Hymenobacter tibetensis: one gene and its partner. Each later gene encodes a partner of the first gene's protein in a complex. Links are inferred from orthologs where the notes say so. Each region holds a gene or a part of one and is shown in the gene's direction. Other genes may lie near its edges.

Region 1 (7,900 bases):
CGTCAGCAGCACCCACAGCAGTACTTGCAGCAGTAGGGTGGTCGTGTGGGTGCTCAGGCGGTACCAACTAGTAGCCGGAAGGGCATTCGATTCGGGCATGCAAGGAAAGAAAGATAGGTTGCCCGCGTGTCGAGGGCATAAAATAGGCTGTACCCTTAAAGCTCTGCAATTTCTTGGTGCCAAGCATCCTTGGAACTTGAATCAAATAGGCAAGAGTCTTTGTCATTCCGACGCAGGAGGAACCTGACTCAAGTAGTTCAAGAAGTAGACTCTGATTCCTCCTGGGTTGGAATGACAGGGCCTAGTGGGTAAGTCCTTGGGGTAGCAGGCCCTGAAAAAGTGCGTGGCGTCCGGCACTTTGGTGGTGTGGGGTTGTGACTTGGTCGAATAAACTTCCAGCCGGGAAGGCGTTCCGGTTTCTTCGTTCCAGCTTCTTCATCACCCAAAAGAAACCCGAACATGATTCGCCTGCTACCCCAAGCCTGCCCCGCTACCACCAACACTCGCTGCGGCCAGCTACTGCTTACGCTCGTGGCTCTGTTGCTGGCTTGTACTGGGGCCTTCGCCCAAACCACCATGACGGGCCAGGTGCTCGACCAGCAAACGCAGCAGCCGGTGGGCTTCGTGAATGTGGTGCTGAAGGCGGCAGGTACGGAAAGCAAGGTGGTGCAAACGGCGTTGGCCGACGAAGCAGGCCGCTTCACTCTGAAAGCAGTGGGACCGGGCAATTATCAGCTAAACGTCATCATGCTCGGTTTCACTACCCACGTGCAGGCCCTAGAACTAACCGGCGCCGCCAAGCTGGAATTGGGAAGCATTGCTTTGCAGGCGAGCAGCCAAGCCCTCCAGGAAGTAACCGTGACGGGCAAGCGGCAACTCATCGAGCAGAAGCCAGACCGCGTAACTATGAACGTGGAAGGCAGCATTTTGGCCGCCGGCAATGATGCCTATACTATCCTGGCGGCCGCGCCGTCGGTGCAGCTGATTGAGGGGCGCCTCACGTTCCGGGGCAAAGGCAACGTGCTTATCCTGCTCAACGGCAAGCGCCTGCCTGGTGCCAACCTGGAAACCGTGCTGGCTAGCATCCCCGGCGACCAAATCGAGCGGATCGAACTAATCAGCAACCCATCGGCTAAGTATGACGCCGACGCCTCGGGTGGCGTGATTGAGATTTACACCAAGCGCAGCAAGGAGCTTGGCTGGACCGCCACGGTGGGCGGCAACTTCCGCCAGGGCTACCGCACCGGGGGTGGCCTCAACGGCGGCGTGCGGGTAAGCACCCCCAAGCTAGACCTGGCCGCCAGTGGCAGCTTTGTTGGCCGCGGCGGGTTCGAGAAATCTGCCGGCCACCGGACGCTTTTTGAAGGCCAGTCTCCCACGGCCAGCCTGAGCCAGCGCAGCGACCTGAACAAGTCCATCCAAGACGGTAGCTTCAGCGGCAGCCTGAACTATCATGTGAGCCCGAACACCACGGTTGGGGTTGATGTTGACTTGCTGAATTCCAGCCTGGATGCCAAAGGAGTGGCCGAATCTTTCTTGGCTGAGCCCGCCGGCAATACGTTCAGCACCGTGCAGGAAAAGGTGCTGCTCAGCGACGCTTTCCATAACTACACGCTCTTCTACAAGCACAAGCTGGATAGCCTCGGGTCGAATTTGCTGCTCAACAGCAACTACGCTACCTACACCAACGGCCAGCGTCAAACCTTCGACCAGCGCGTGGAAGGCGTGGAAAGCACGGCCACCAGCACCTTCCGCAACAACATTCCGGCCACCTACCACATCTACACCGGAGCCGCCGACTACACGAAAGTCTGGAACCTAAATACCAGGTTGGAAGCTGGCCTGAAGTACACCGACACCCGCAACAAGAGCCGCCAGCAAATCGAAAACCTGACCGATGACCTCTGGGTGCCACAGGCAACGAATCCTTTCTCTGTCCTCGGGTACCAGGAGCAAGTGGCAGCCAGCTACCTCAGTGTCAACCACACGGTGGGCACCGTTACGCTGCAAGGTGGTCTGCGCGCCGAGCGCACCCGCTACCGCGTGGTAACGGGCATTGATTCCACCTACTTCAACCTGTTCCCGAACCTGCGCGCCGACTACAAAGTCAACGGTGACTACACCACTTCGTGGGCCTACGCCAAGAACATCCGGCGGCCCGCTTACGAGAGCCTGATTCCTTTCGAGCGTTTCCAAGATACCTATACCAGCAGCAAAGGCAACGCCACCCTGCGCCCCGAGTACGCCCACACTTTCTCCTGGAACAACCTCTACAAAGGCTACGGCTTGCAACTGGCCTATACCCAAACCACCGGCGCCATTTCCCGCGTCTACCTCTACGACCAAGTGAACCTGCGCTTCGTGAGCACCACGCAAAACTTCCGCCAGCGCCACTTGGCTACTGCCACCTTCACCGCTCCACTTACTGTTGCCAAGTGGTGGACTATGAGCAATAGTGCCAGCATTTTCCACCAGAAAATCAGCTTGCCCAGCCCGCTCGATAACACCACTCTGTACACCAAAAGCAAAACGTACGTCAATGTCAGCTCCGACAACACGTTCACGTTGGGCAACGGCTGGTCGGCGCGGGTGTATGGGCTGTACAACTCGCCTTCTTTCAGTGGGTTGTTTGATTACGCCGAGTATTCCTACGTGTCGGTAGGGGTGAAGAAGCAGCTATGGAACGAGCGGGCCTCGCTGAATCTGTCGGTAACCGACTTGTTCTACCAAACCAATTTCGTGGTGTCGTCCACGGTTGTGCCGGTGGTAAGCACCGAGCGGCTCCGCAACGACACCCGCCAGGTTCGCTTGGCCTTCACCTACAACTTCGGCAAGAAGGATCTGAAGAGCAAGCGAGTGCAAACCAACGGCAACGCCGATGAGAAAGGCCGGCTGGGTATGTAAGAACCCCTGACGGCCTTTTGTACTGGATGTAGCTCCGGCCTGACGCTGCATACTCGCTTCGCTTGCGCACCAAGTCGGAGCTTAGCGTTACAGCTACATTCCTCTCTACCTTTGCGGGTAGTATGGCCCGGATTCCCAAAGAACTAGTTGATCAAATTATTCACCACGCCGACATTGTAGAGGTGGTGGGCGACTTCGTGAGCTTGAAGCGCAAAGGCCAGAATATGTGGGCCTGCTGCCCGTTTCACCACGAAAAGTCGCCGAGCTTCTCGGTGGCGCCGGCCAAGGGGCTGTATAAGTGCTTCGGCTGCGGCAAGGCGGGCGGGGTGGTGCAGTTCATCATGGACATCGAGGGCACCAGCTACGTGGAGGCCCTGAAGTACCTGGCCAAAAAGTACGGCATCGAGGTTCAGGAAGAAGAAAAAACGCCCGAGCAGCAGCTGGCCCAAAACGAAAAGGACTCGCAGTTCATCGTGTCCAACTGGGCCAAGGACCGCTACCACCAGCTGCTGCAAAAGAACGAGGAAGGCCAGAGCATCGGGGGGAGCTACCTGCGCCAGCGCGGCCTCAACCAAACCACCATTGCCACCTTCGAGCTAGGCTACTCCCTGGATCAGTGGGACGACCTGCTGAAAGCAGCCACCGCCGCGGGCTTCGAGCAAAAGTACCTGGAGAAAACCGGCTTGGTGGTGCGCCGCGAAGACGACAACGGCCAGGATACCGGCCGCCGCTACGACCGGTTCCGCGGCCGGGTGATGTTCCCGATTCATAACATTTCGGGCCGCGTGATTGGGTTTGGGGCGCGCACGCTCAAGCCCAATGACAAGACGGCCAAATACCTGAACTCGCCGGAGTCGGAAATCTACCACAAGTCCGATGTGCTGTATGGGCTGTACCACGCCCGGCAGGCCATCCGGACCGAGGAACTGTGCTACTTGGTAGAAGGCTACCTCGACGTGCTGAGCTTGCACCAGGGCGGCATCAAGAACGTGGTAGCCTCGTCGGGTACCTCGCTCACCGATGGCCAAATCCGCCTGATCAAGCGCTATACCGACAACGTAACCGTGCTCTACGACGGCGACGCGGCCGGTATTCGGGCCTCGTTGCGCGGGATTGACATGCTGCTGGAAGGCGGCCTGAACGTGCGCGTGGTGCTGTTCCCCGACGGCGACGACCCCGACAGCTACATCCGCAAAGTCGGCGACCAGAAGTTCAAGGAGCACCTCGAGCAAGCCAGCCACGACTTCATCCAGTTCAAAACCGACTTGGTATCCCGCGAAGCGGCCCAGGACCCGGTGAAGAAGGCCGAAGCCATCCGGGAGGTTCTGCAAAGCATTGCCAAAGTGCCCGACCCCATCAAGCGGCAGGTATTTTTGCAGCAGACTTCGCAAACGTTCGGCATCGACGAGCAGGTGCTCATCACCGAGTACAATAAGATTGCCCGGCAAACCGCCAAGTCGCCGGCCAGCCTGCCCGGCTTGGATGTGCAGAAGCCCCGGTCAGGCAGTGCCCCGGCCACCGGCCAAACGCCGCCCGCCGCCCGCCCGGCTCCGCGGCCCATGAGCCCCGAGGAAGAAGCCGAAGCCCTGATGTACGGCGCCTCCCCCGACGACCTAATGGGCGGCGGTGGCGACCTACAGACTCTCACCCGGGAGGAAATCGAGCCGATACCCAATGTGCAGGAGCAGTGCGAGCGGGAAGTGGTGCGGTTGCTCTTGCTCTACGCCGCGCAGCCGTTGGCCCCGGAAGTGAGTGTAGCCCAGTACCTGTTCGGTCAGATCGACGATACACCGTTCAAAACGGGCATCTATGGCGACTTGCTGCACCTGTGCCGTGAGGAACTGACCCAAGGCCGTTGGCCGGAAATCCGCACCCTCATCCAGCACAGCCGCTCCGACATTCGGGCGTTGATAGCCGAACTGGCCACCGAGCGGTACGAGCTCAGCCCCAACTGGACCACCCACCAGATTCACGTGCCTCGTGAGCTGGATCTGCTGCAAATTGCCTGCGACAACGCCATTCTGCGCCTCAACAAAGTGAACGTGGAAAGCTCTCTGGCAGAGCATATGGAGGCATTGCGGCATCCTATGGACGAGGCCACGCTGGATGAACACCTGCAAACCATTCGGGTGCTTAAGCAAATGGACAATGAGCTAGCCAAACTGCTCGGGACCGTGCTTTCTCGTGGCGGGTAGCCCAGTAACAAGCCTTTTTCAACTGGTAGATGGGGTAGGGGCGCATACTTGCGTTCTGTCGTAGCCACCGTTGGGTAAGCGGTTGTAACACAGAGTCTGAGCTTAGCGTGTCGTTCAACGAGGAGACGCGACACTTCGCGTCTCTACATCGTTCAGCAAGACGCGGCGTATTTGCGCCTGATTGTAACAAGCAGCGGCATCGTAGCCTGTGCTATGTCTGTATGTGTGGCAACCAGTAGGCATAGAAAAGGAAACCGGCGTTGACCCAAGTCCCTGCAACCGGCCGCTAGAGGGCCGGTTGCCTTTGCCGCCCGTCTGTTCTTTGTAGCTTTGCCGCCCCCTACAACCTCCTTCTGTGCATATTCTGCAAGTTTGTCCGCGTGTGCCGTTTCCTCTTACCGACGGAGGATCCATTGCTATGTATGACGTAGCTGCCGGCCTCATTCGGGCCGGGCACCGTGTTACGCTACTGGCCCTGAACACGCCTAAACACTACCAACCCGCCGACGCACTAGCGCACCTTGGCCCCAACCTGCGCCTAGTAAGGGTGGACATAGATACGCGGCTTTCCCCCGTGAAAGCCCTGCGCAACCTGGTCGGCAGCCGTTTGCCTTACAACGTGGAGCGGTTTATAAGTCAGGAGGCAAAAGCCCGGTTAATGGCCTTGCTACAGGAAGAACAGTACGACATCGTGCAGATGGAAGGCACGTTCGTGGCGTGGTACGTAGGCTATTGGATGGAAAGCAATGGCAGGGGGGTGCCGCTGTTGCCCCCCGTAGTGCTGCGTGCCCACAATGTGGAGTATACCATTTGGGAAATGCTGGCTGGAAGAGCCGGCAACCCACTCAAGAAGTGGTACTTAAGTCATTTGGCTAAACGGTTGAAAGACTTCGAACACGAGGCATTGCACCGCTTTGATGCCGTGGCGGCCATCACCGAAGCCGACCAGCAGCGCCTGCGCCAGCTAGGCTGCCCAGAGCCAGTGGTGTTCGTTCCGGCGGGTGTCAACTTAAGCCGGTTTCAGTTGGATGCGTCCATCAAGCCCAAGCCTCGCACCTTATTTCTCATTGGCTCCCTGAACTGGCTGCCTAACCAAGAGGGCCTCGACTGGTTTCTGACCAAAGTGTGGCCGAAGGCGCACGAGCTGTACCCGGAACTAGAGCTGCATCTGGCGGGCAAGGACATGCCGGCCCGCTTTCAGGAACTGCAACTTCCCAACGTAGTTGTGCACGGGTTTGTGGAGTCGGCCGCCACGTTCATGCAGCAGTATGAGGTGATGCTGGTGCCGTTGCTGAGTGGCGGCGGTATGCGCATCAAAATCATTGAAGGCATGGCCCTGGGCAAATGCATTCTAAGCACCACAATAGGGGCAGAAGGCATCCACGTTCGGGACGAGCACGACATTATACTGCGCGATACGCCAGCTGCTTGGGTGGAAGCCATTGGGCGCTATTACCACGGCCAATTGCCCGCCGACCTAATTGGGCAAGAGGCCGCGCGGACCATTGCTACCCTCTACGATAACCGCCGAGTGGTAGAGAGCTTCCTCGATTTATACAGCGTGGTGCAGCAGCGCCGGGTTGAAACGGCGTAAGTTTGCGGGCCATGAAGCTCCTTGTTCTTTTGTCCCGCTTCCCGTATCCCCTTGATAAGGGCGATAAACTGCGGGCCTTCCATCAGCTCCGCTACCTGGCCCGGCACCACGAAATCTGCTTGTTTTGTCTTTCCGACGAGCCAGTAACAGCCGCCAGCTACGAGGCCGTACGGCCGCTCTGTACGGGGGGCATGCACGTGCAGCGCCTGCGGCGGCCCGGTATTGCCGCCAACATGGCATTGGCACTGCTGCAAGGACTGCCCCTGCAAGTCGGCTACTTCTATGATGCGGCGGCCCAGCGGCAACTCGATGCGCTGATCCGGGAGTTTCAGCCCGACCACCTCTATTGCCAGCTAATTCGGATGGCGCAATACGTGCGCAGCTACGCCGGCCGCGTGCCCATGACGCTCGACTACATGGATGTTTTCTCGAAAGGCATGTTGCGCCGGGCCGAGCAATCGTCGTGGGGGGAGCGGATGGTATATGGCCGCGAAGGCCGTAGCCTGCTTGCCTATGAGGCCGCTGCCTTCGACTGGTTTCAGGCGCATACCATTATCTCGGAGCAAGACCAGCAGCTCATCGAACACCCACACCACGAGAAGATCCACGTCGTGCGCAATGGCATCGACACCGAGTTCTTTCAGCCCCGTACCACCGCCAAGACCCATGACATCCTGTTTTGCGGCAACATGAGCTACCATCCCAACGTGGATGCCGTGGAATTTCTGGCGCAGGATATATTGCCTTTGGTGCAGCGGGTGCATCCGGCGGCCCGCCTCCTGATTGCCGGTACCACGCCAGCTCCGCGGGTACTGGCGCTGGCATCAGAGTCGGTTACTATAAGCGGTTGGATTGATGATATTCGGGATGCATATGCTGCGGCCCGGGTGTTTGTGGCTCCCATGCGCGTGGGTACTGGCTTGCAGAACAAGCTGTTGGAAGCCATGGCTATGGAGTTGCCTTGCGTAACCACCCCGCTTGCTAATAATGCCCTGCATGGCCGTCCGGGGCAGGATATTCTGGTAGGAGAAGCCGCCGCCGAATTAGCAGACTGCATCAGTACAGCACTCAGTGACACCACCGCCGCCGCGCAATTGGCTTCCCGAGGGCGACTTTTCGTGCAGCAGCAGTATGATTGGGAAGCTTCCACCAATCAGCTAGAAGTGCTACTGGCGCAGCGCTAATACCTGCCAAGGCTTGCCTTTTA
Region 2 (6,153 bases), 780 kb from region 1 along the record:
TAGTGCACATCGGGGTGGCTTGGTACCGTCACGAGCTGTACTTGCTCGTCGTCCTGGTCGTAGATGAGGGTGCCGGCTTTGGGCGTCATCTCGGCAAAAATCTTGAACTGCTCGCGGTAGATTTCCTCGGTCGGAAACACGTTGATATGGTCCCAGCTGATGCCGGAAATGACGCCAATATGGTGCTGGTAGAGGTGAAACTTCGGCCGCCGGTCGATGGGGGAAGACAAATACTCGTCGCCCTCGATGATGATGATGGGAGCATCTTCGGTAAGCTGCACCATCAAGTCAAACCCCTCCAACTGAGCCCCCACGGCGTAGTCGAACTTGCGGCCGTGGTAGCGTAGTACATGCAAAATCAGGGACGTAATGCTGGTTTTGCCATGCGAGCCCCCAATAACAATGCGTTGCTTGTCTTTGGACGCCTCATAAATGAATTCCGGAAACGAATACACCCGCAACCCCAACTCCTGGGCTCGTAATAGCTCCGGATTGTCGGCCCGGGCGTGCATTCCCACGATAACAGCATCCAGGTCGGCAGTGATTTTTTCGGGAAACCAGCCTTCCGCTACCGGTAATAGCCCAGCGGCCTGCAAGCGGCTTTTGGCGGGCTCGAATATCTCGTCGTCGGAGCCCGTAACGTGGGCCCCGCTTTTGTGCAGGGCCAAGGCCAGATTATGCATGATACTGCCCCCAACAGCAGTTAGGTGGAGGCGTTGGAGGGAAGGAGTGGGCGTAGCGGCCATTCGGGAAAGGGGGTAGGCGGGCGGCAAAGGTAAGGAGGCCGGGACAATGTTCATTCCGGCCAGCCGCCCCTTGCCACTCCCTTACTTCCCGAAGAAAAGAAACCTTTTGCCCCCTTCCTTGATTGTAGGGCCCAGCCGTTAGCTTTGTGCCCCTTTGGAAAATATTAGGTGCGGACCGAAAGAAGCGCGCAAACGAATCCTGCCGGCTCCCAACTGAAAACCGCCCGAACCTGCTTACCTTGTAGTACCTACCTAAGTGATGAATGACCGGATGGATGACCGCTTGAAATTATCAGCCTCGCGTGCTAAAGCCGCTTGGAGCAGCCGCCCTGCGGTAGTTCCGGCGGGTGGGCCAGCGGGCAAGCTGCCGCCACAGGCGTTGGAGCTGGAAGCTGCCGTATTGGGCGCCCTCATGCTCGAAAAAGACGCTCTGACCACTGTAATCGACATTCTCAAAGAGCGAAGTTTCTACAAGGACGGGCATCAGCGCATCTTCAAGGCCATCCTCAACCTCTTCGACAAGTCGGAGCCGATTGACATTCTCACTGTCACGCACGAGCTGCGCGAGATGGGCGAGCTGGAAGCAGCCGGGGGCGCGCACTACGTAGCCAACCTCACCTTCAAGGTGAACTCGGCGGCCAACGTGGAATACCACGCCCGCATCATCACCGAAAACGCCATCAAGCGCGAGCTAATCAACATTGCCAGCACCATCCAGCGCGACGCTTTCGAGGATACCACCGACGTATTCAACCTGCTAGATAGCACCGAACAGGCGCTGTTCGAAGTATCGGAATCCAACATTCGCAAGAATTTCGATGACATGCGCAGCCTGATGGGCAAGGCCATCAAAGAGCTGGAAGAAAAGAAAAATCAGAAGGATGGCCTTACCGGCGTACCGTCCGGCTTCTCGGCCCTGGACCGCGTAACCAGCGGCTGGCAACCCTCTGACCTGGTAATTATTGCGGCGCGGCCCGGCATGGGTAAAACCGCTTTCGTGGTGTCGGCGATGCGCAACGCGGCGGTGGAGTTCAAGAAGCCCGTAGCCATCTTCTCGCTGGAAATGTCGTCGTTGCAGCTCGTAAATCGTTTGATATCGGCGGAGGCCGAGCTGGATTCCGAGAAGATCAAGAAGGGCAACCTAGCCGATTACGAGTGGGCGCAGCTGAACCACAAAATTTCGGCATTGTCGTCGGCGCCCATCTACATTGATGATACGCCAGGCCTGAGTATTCGGGAATTGCGCACCAAGTGCCGCCGCCTGAAAGCGCACCACGATATTTCAATGATCATCATCGACTACTTGCAGTTGATGACGGGCAACACCGATGGTAAGGGCAGTGGCAACCGTGAACAGGAAATTGCTAGCATCTCGCGGGCTCTCAAGGGGATTGCCAAAGAACTGAACGTGCCTGTGTTGGCGCTGTCGCAGTTGTCACGTTCTGTGGAAACCCGGGGTGGCGACAAGAAGCCGCAGCTGAGTGACCTGCGGGAATCGGGCTCTATCGAGCAGGACGCCGACATGGTGGTGTTCCTCTACCGGCCGGAGTACTATAAGATCACCGAAGACGAAATGGGCAACCCAACCCAGGGTACCGGCGAGGTTATTATTGCCAAGCACCGGAACGGTTCGTTGGAAACGGTGCAGCTCAAGTTCATCGGCAAGTTCACCAAGTTTGCCGACCTGGATGGCGTGGGCGGCTTCGGCGACGCGGGCAGCTTCAACACCGGAGCCTTTCCCAGCAGCACCTTTGACGAAGACCCCTCGGCTTTCGCCCCCAACACTATCCGGTTGGGCTCCCGCATCAATAACGACGGTCCGCCGCCTGCGCAGCCCTTCCCCCGTAGCAACTTCGACGACGGTCCGCCGCCGTTTTAAGCTGCGCTTCCAAGCACCGCAACCTGATGCTGATTTCCATTATAGCAGTACCCTACGATTCGGCGTGGAAAAACCGGCGCATGGGCGCTGGACCGCAGCACCTGCTGGACCAAGGAATAGAAACCGTGGTTCAGCAGGCAGGTGGGCAGGTGCGAGTGCAGCAGGTGCAAGCAGAAGATGAATTTCAAACTGAAATTCACACTAGCTTCGGGCTATACCAGCAGGTAGCCAGGCAAACAAAAGAGGCGGTAGACGCGCACCAGTTCCCCTTGGTTCTGGCCGGCAACTGCGGGGTGGCTCTCGGGGTTACGGCTGGGTTGTCAGGGCGAGTAGGCGTGCTATGGTTTGATGCCCACGGCGACTTTCATACGCCGGAAACCAGCCAAAGTGGGTTTCTGGATGGCATGGGCTTGGCCACGCTCACGGGACACTGCTGGAGCACGTTGGCCGCTTCCATTCCTGGGTTTCGCCCAGTGCAACCGACCCACGTAGTGCACGTTGGAGGCCGCGCTTTCGAGCCCGCTGAAGAGGCTGCTTTGCATGCGGCGGGTGTATGCCTAGTAACAGCCGACGCGGTGGAAACCGATACTTTCGAGAAGGCTCTAGCTCGTTTGCAAACACAAGTGGACCAGGTGTATGTGCACATTGATTTGGATGTGCTGGACAAGCGCTACGTAGGCAGTGCCAATTCTTACGCCGTAGAAGGTGGCCTGAAAGTAGAAGCATTGGAAGCTGCACTACTCCAAGTAAAGCGTTTGATGCCCATAGGCGCCGTAACGTTTGCTTCCTACGACCCAAGCGCAGACACTACCAACCAAGTGAGCAAGGCGGCCTTAAGACTAGTTAAAAGCCTATTGTAACTTTCGCGGCCTAGTTATTCTGGCAGTAGGCCTTCCGGTGCTTCAACCGAACGAGAGGCATACTGAATAAAAACGCTAACGATACAAGAAAAGGCGGCACCCATATAAAACAAAAAGCAGTGCCCCAAGCCATTCGCCTGGGGCACTGCTTTTTGTTGGGTAAAAGACCGGAATTCGCTCTTGACAGAGCAAGTTGCCAGATTCTGGTTATGCTAGATAGCGCTGTCGTAGTCAGAGTCGGAGGTGCTGGAGGAAGAGCCGGTGCTGCCCTGGGAACCTACGCCCCGGTAAGCCGAAGACGATTGGCTGTCCGAGCCAGAATAGCCGGCAGTGCTACTTGCATCCGAGGAATACGTGCCTCCCGTCCGGGACGCATTTTCGCGGTCGAAGCCGCTGCCGCTGTTCCAGTGTCCGGGGCCCCGGTCCATCCGGCGGCTTTCGTCGGGCCGGGCGCTAGCGGAAGATCCACTACCGGAATAGTTCTGCTCGTGGCGCTGATACGCCGGGGTGGTGCTCGGCGAAGACTTGTAGCGGCTCGCAGACTTGCTGGACGACTTTTTGCCCGAGCGCATAGCCAGGTAGCCGATGCCAACGAGGGCGGCGGCACCCGCTACCTTTTGCGTCGTGCTCATTTTGTTTACTTGTCCGCCTACTTGTCCCCAGGTTTTACCTACCTGGCTCCAAGAGTTGGCAAAGAAATCTTTTACGCCCTGTGGTAGCTGGTCAACTACTTTTTGCAGGTTCTGTGGGTTGGCAAGCTCCTTCCAGTTTTGGCTATCAGCAGACTGCTGGCCTGTGGCGTTGGAGGTGTTGGAGGTAGGAGCACCGCTGGTGGTGCTGTTGGTAGAAGACGGTTGCTGAGCGTTCTGGGGCTGGTCGCCGCCAGCTTCGTTGGTGGGAGTGCCCGACTGATTAGGTTCCATGCAAGTAGTTGATTAAGGGTGCGATATGAATGGCAGTCCATTTGACTGCTAGCTGACTGACTATCCGCAAGAAAGGCTAAGTAGGTTGCAGAGGAGTCCATAGTTTTTTAACATCGGTTACGCAGCCATCCCCACTGCCAGGCAGCTGCAACGGTGGAGCCCATGCCAACATACCATCAGTTGTCACTACGGCTAGCTTGTTGGACCACCTCGAAAGCAAGAAAAACCGTGCGTAGTGTAAGGAACCGACATAAGCGCAAGCGGTGACACAGTTCATTAGATGCCGGCGCGCAACAGCCTTTTTCGTAAGATTACAGCCATGAAAGACCTGCTGCGCGCTGACCTGACTTTTCGCCTCAACGGCCGCCTCTGGATGGAAACCGACGACCGGTTTATGGGTATCGGACGGCTGGAGTTGCTGACGCAGATTCACTCGCTAGGTTCTATTTCGAAAGCGGCCCAAGCTATGGGTATGTCCTATAAGCGGGCTTGGGAACTGGTAAGCTCCATGAACGCTCAGGCCCGAAGCCCGCTGGTACTCACCCAAACTGGTGGCAAGCATGGCGGTGGCACCGAACTAACACCCCAGGGCCAGCAGATGATACAAGAGTTTCAAGCCTTGCAAGAGCGGTTTCAAGCTTTTCTGCGAGCAGAAGAGGCCCGGCTCTTGTAAACCACGCAGCGCCCGATATTTCAAAGTTGCACGCTAACAATCTATCAAGTTCTTCGTTATGTTCACGAAAACATAACGAACTCTATGAGCACAGCTACCCTTCGATGTACTGCTTGGCACGTGTTAGGCTTGCTGTTGCTCCCCGTACTAGCTCATTCTCAGCAAATTGCCCAACCCACGGCTCCGCTTGATACGGCCCGCCACAACGTAGCACTGCAGGAAGTGGTGGTGGCCGCCTCCAAGGTGCAGGAAAGCTTCTTACAGTCGCCGGTGACGGTGGAGAAGCTGAACGCCCGCACCTTACGGCTCACGCCAGCGCCGTCGTTTTTCGATGCCATCGAGCATTTGAAGGGTGTACAAGTCATTACCCCGAGCTTGAGCTTCAAGGTGATAAATGCTCGGGGATTCACCAACACCACCAACGTGCGGTTTGCACAGCTCGTAGACGGCATCGACAACCAGGCACCGCACATCGGCGGGCCCATTGGCAATGTGCTCGGGCCGAGTGATTTGGATATCAGCACCGTGGAGATAGTACCGGGCACAGCGGCGGCTCTTTACGGCCTAAATGCCATCAACGGGCTAGCTAACTTCAGTACCAGAAACCCTTTTCGAAGTGAGGGGTTGAGCGTGCAGCAGAAAACCGGGGTCAACCACCTCAAAGACCCTAACAGCGGCGCATCGCTGTTTTCGGAAACCAGTGTCCGCTATGCCAAGGTGCTGACGCCCAAGCTGGCTTTCAAAGTAAACGGCACTTACCTGCGCGGCTCCGACTGGATAGCCAACAATCAAGCCGAGCTAAATCCCAACGGTAATGCCACTACTAACCTTTTGGGGTCCGAAAATCCTGCCCAGGACCCTGTAAACAGCTACGGCAACGAATCATCAAACCGCAGCAGCCTGACGCTGGGCGGCAAAAGCTACGTGGTGGCGCGCAGGCCCATGCCGCCGCCCGCACCGCCGCCGATGCCGGCCGGCTGCAACCCGGCACCCCCGAGTTTCAGGAACAGCTGTTGGCATTGGCCACCATCAACAATTGGGACCAAGGGGCTGCTCTGCGCGTGAAGGCTGA

What was found. Proteins that work in one complex are often made in the same cells at the same time.
Region 2: the proteins of dnaG (region 1) and dnaB are in contact, whole or in part, in a crystal structure (PDB 2R6A), measured with the Geobacillus stearothermophilus proteins. The link is inferred for Hymenobacter tibetensis from one-to-one orthologs. Residues at the interface, in WP_049624496.1 of Geobacillus stearothermophilus: Lys456, Leu457, Leu458, Pro459, Ala460, Asn463, Ala464, Leu467, Leu535, Leu536, Ile537, Ala538, Gln544, Glu545, Asp548, Tyr549, His552; in WP_033016901.1 of Geobacillus stearothermophilus: Ser13, Glu15, Ala16, Gln18, Glu91, Leu92, Asp94, Ala95, Val96, Pro97, Thr98, Ala99, Ala100, Asn101, Tyr104, Tyr105, Ile108.

The regions. Positions count from the first base shown.
Region 1 is NZ_CP094669.1:2,573,694-2,581,593, forward strand. The notes cover bases 2,657-5,562. They hold dnaG (DNA primase), read left to right. Parts: upstream 2,657-3,026; coding sequence 3,027-5,099; downstream 5,100-5,562. Other genes in these bases: MTX78_RS10245 (outer membrane beta-barrel protein), read left to right, coding at 2,657-2,904; MTX78_RS10255 (glycosyltransferase family 4 protein), read left to right, coding at 5,482-5,562. In the rest of the region: MTX78_RS10240 (sensor histidine kinase), read right to left, coding at 1-99; more of MTX78_RS10245, read left to right, coding at 460-2,656; more of MTX78_RS10255, read left to right, coding at 5,563-6,693; MTX78_RS10260 (glycosyltransferase), read left to right, coding at 6,705-7,877. UniProt on the Escherichia coli protein: RNA polymerase that catalyzes the synthesis of short RNA molecules used as primers for DNA polymerase during DNA replication.
Region 2 is NZ_CP094669.1:3,354,543-3,360,695, reverse strand. What follows is about bases 343-3,315. They hold dnaB (replicative DNA helicase), read left to right. Parts: upstream 343-1,005; coding sequence 1,006-2,625; downstream 2,626-3,315. Other genes in these bases: MTX78_RS13480 (arginase family protein), read left to right, coding at 2,652-3,315; MTX78_RS13490 (UDP-N-acetylmuramate--L-alanine ligase), read right to left, coding at 343-746. Outside these bases: more of MTX78_RS13490, read right to left, coding at 1-342; more of MTX78_RS13480, read left to right, coding at 3,316-3,485; MTX78_RS13475 (hypothetical protein), read right to left, coding at 3,698-4,408; MTX78_RS13470 (winged helix-turn-helix domain-containing protein), read left to right, coding at 4,728-5,081; MTX78_RS13465 (TonB-dependent receptor plug domain-containing protein), read left to right, coding at 5,166-6,146; MTX78_RS13460 (TonB-dependent receptor domain-containing protein), read left to right, coding at 6,101-6,153. UniProt on the Escherichia coli protein: The main replicative DNA helicase, it participates in initiation and elongation during chromosome replication. Travels ahead of the DNA replisome, separating dsDNA into templates for DNA synthesis.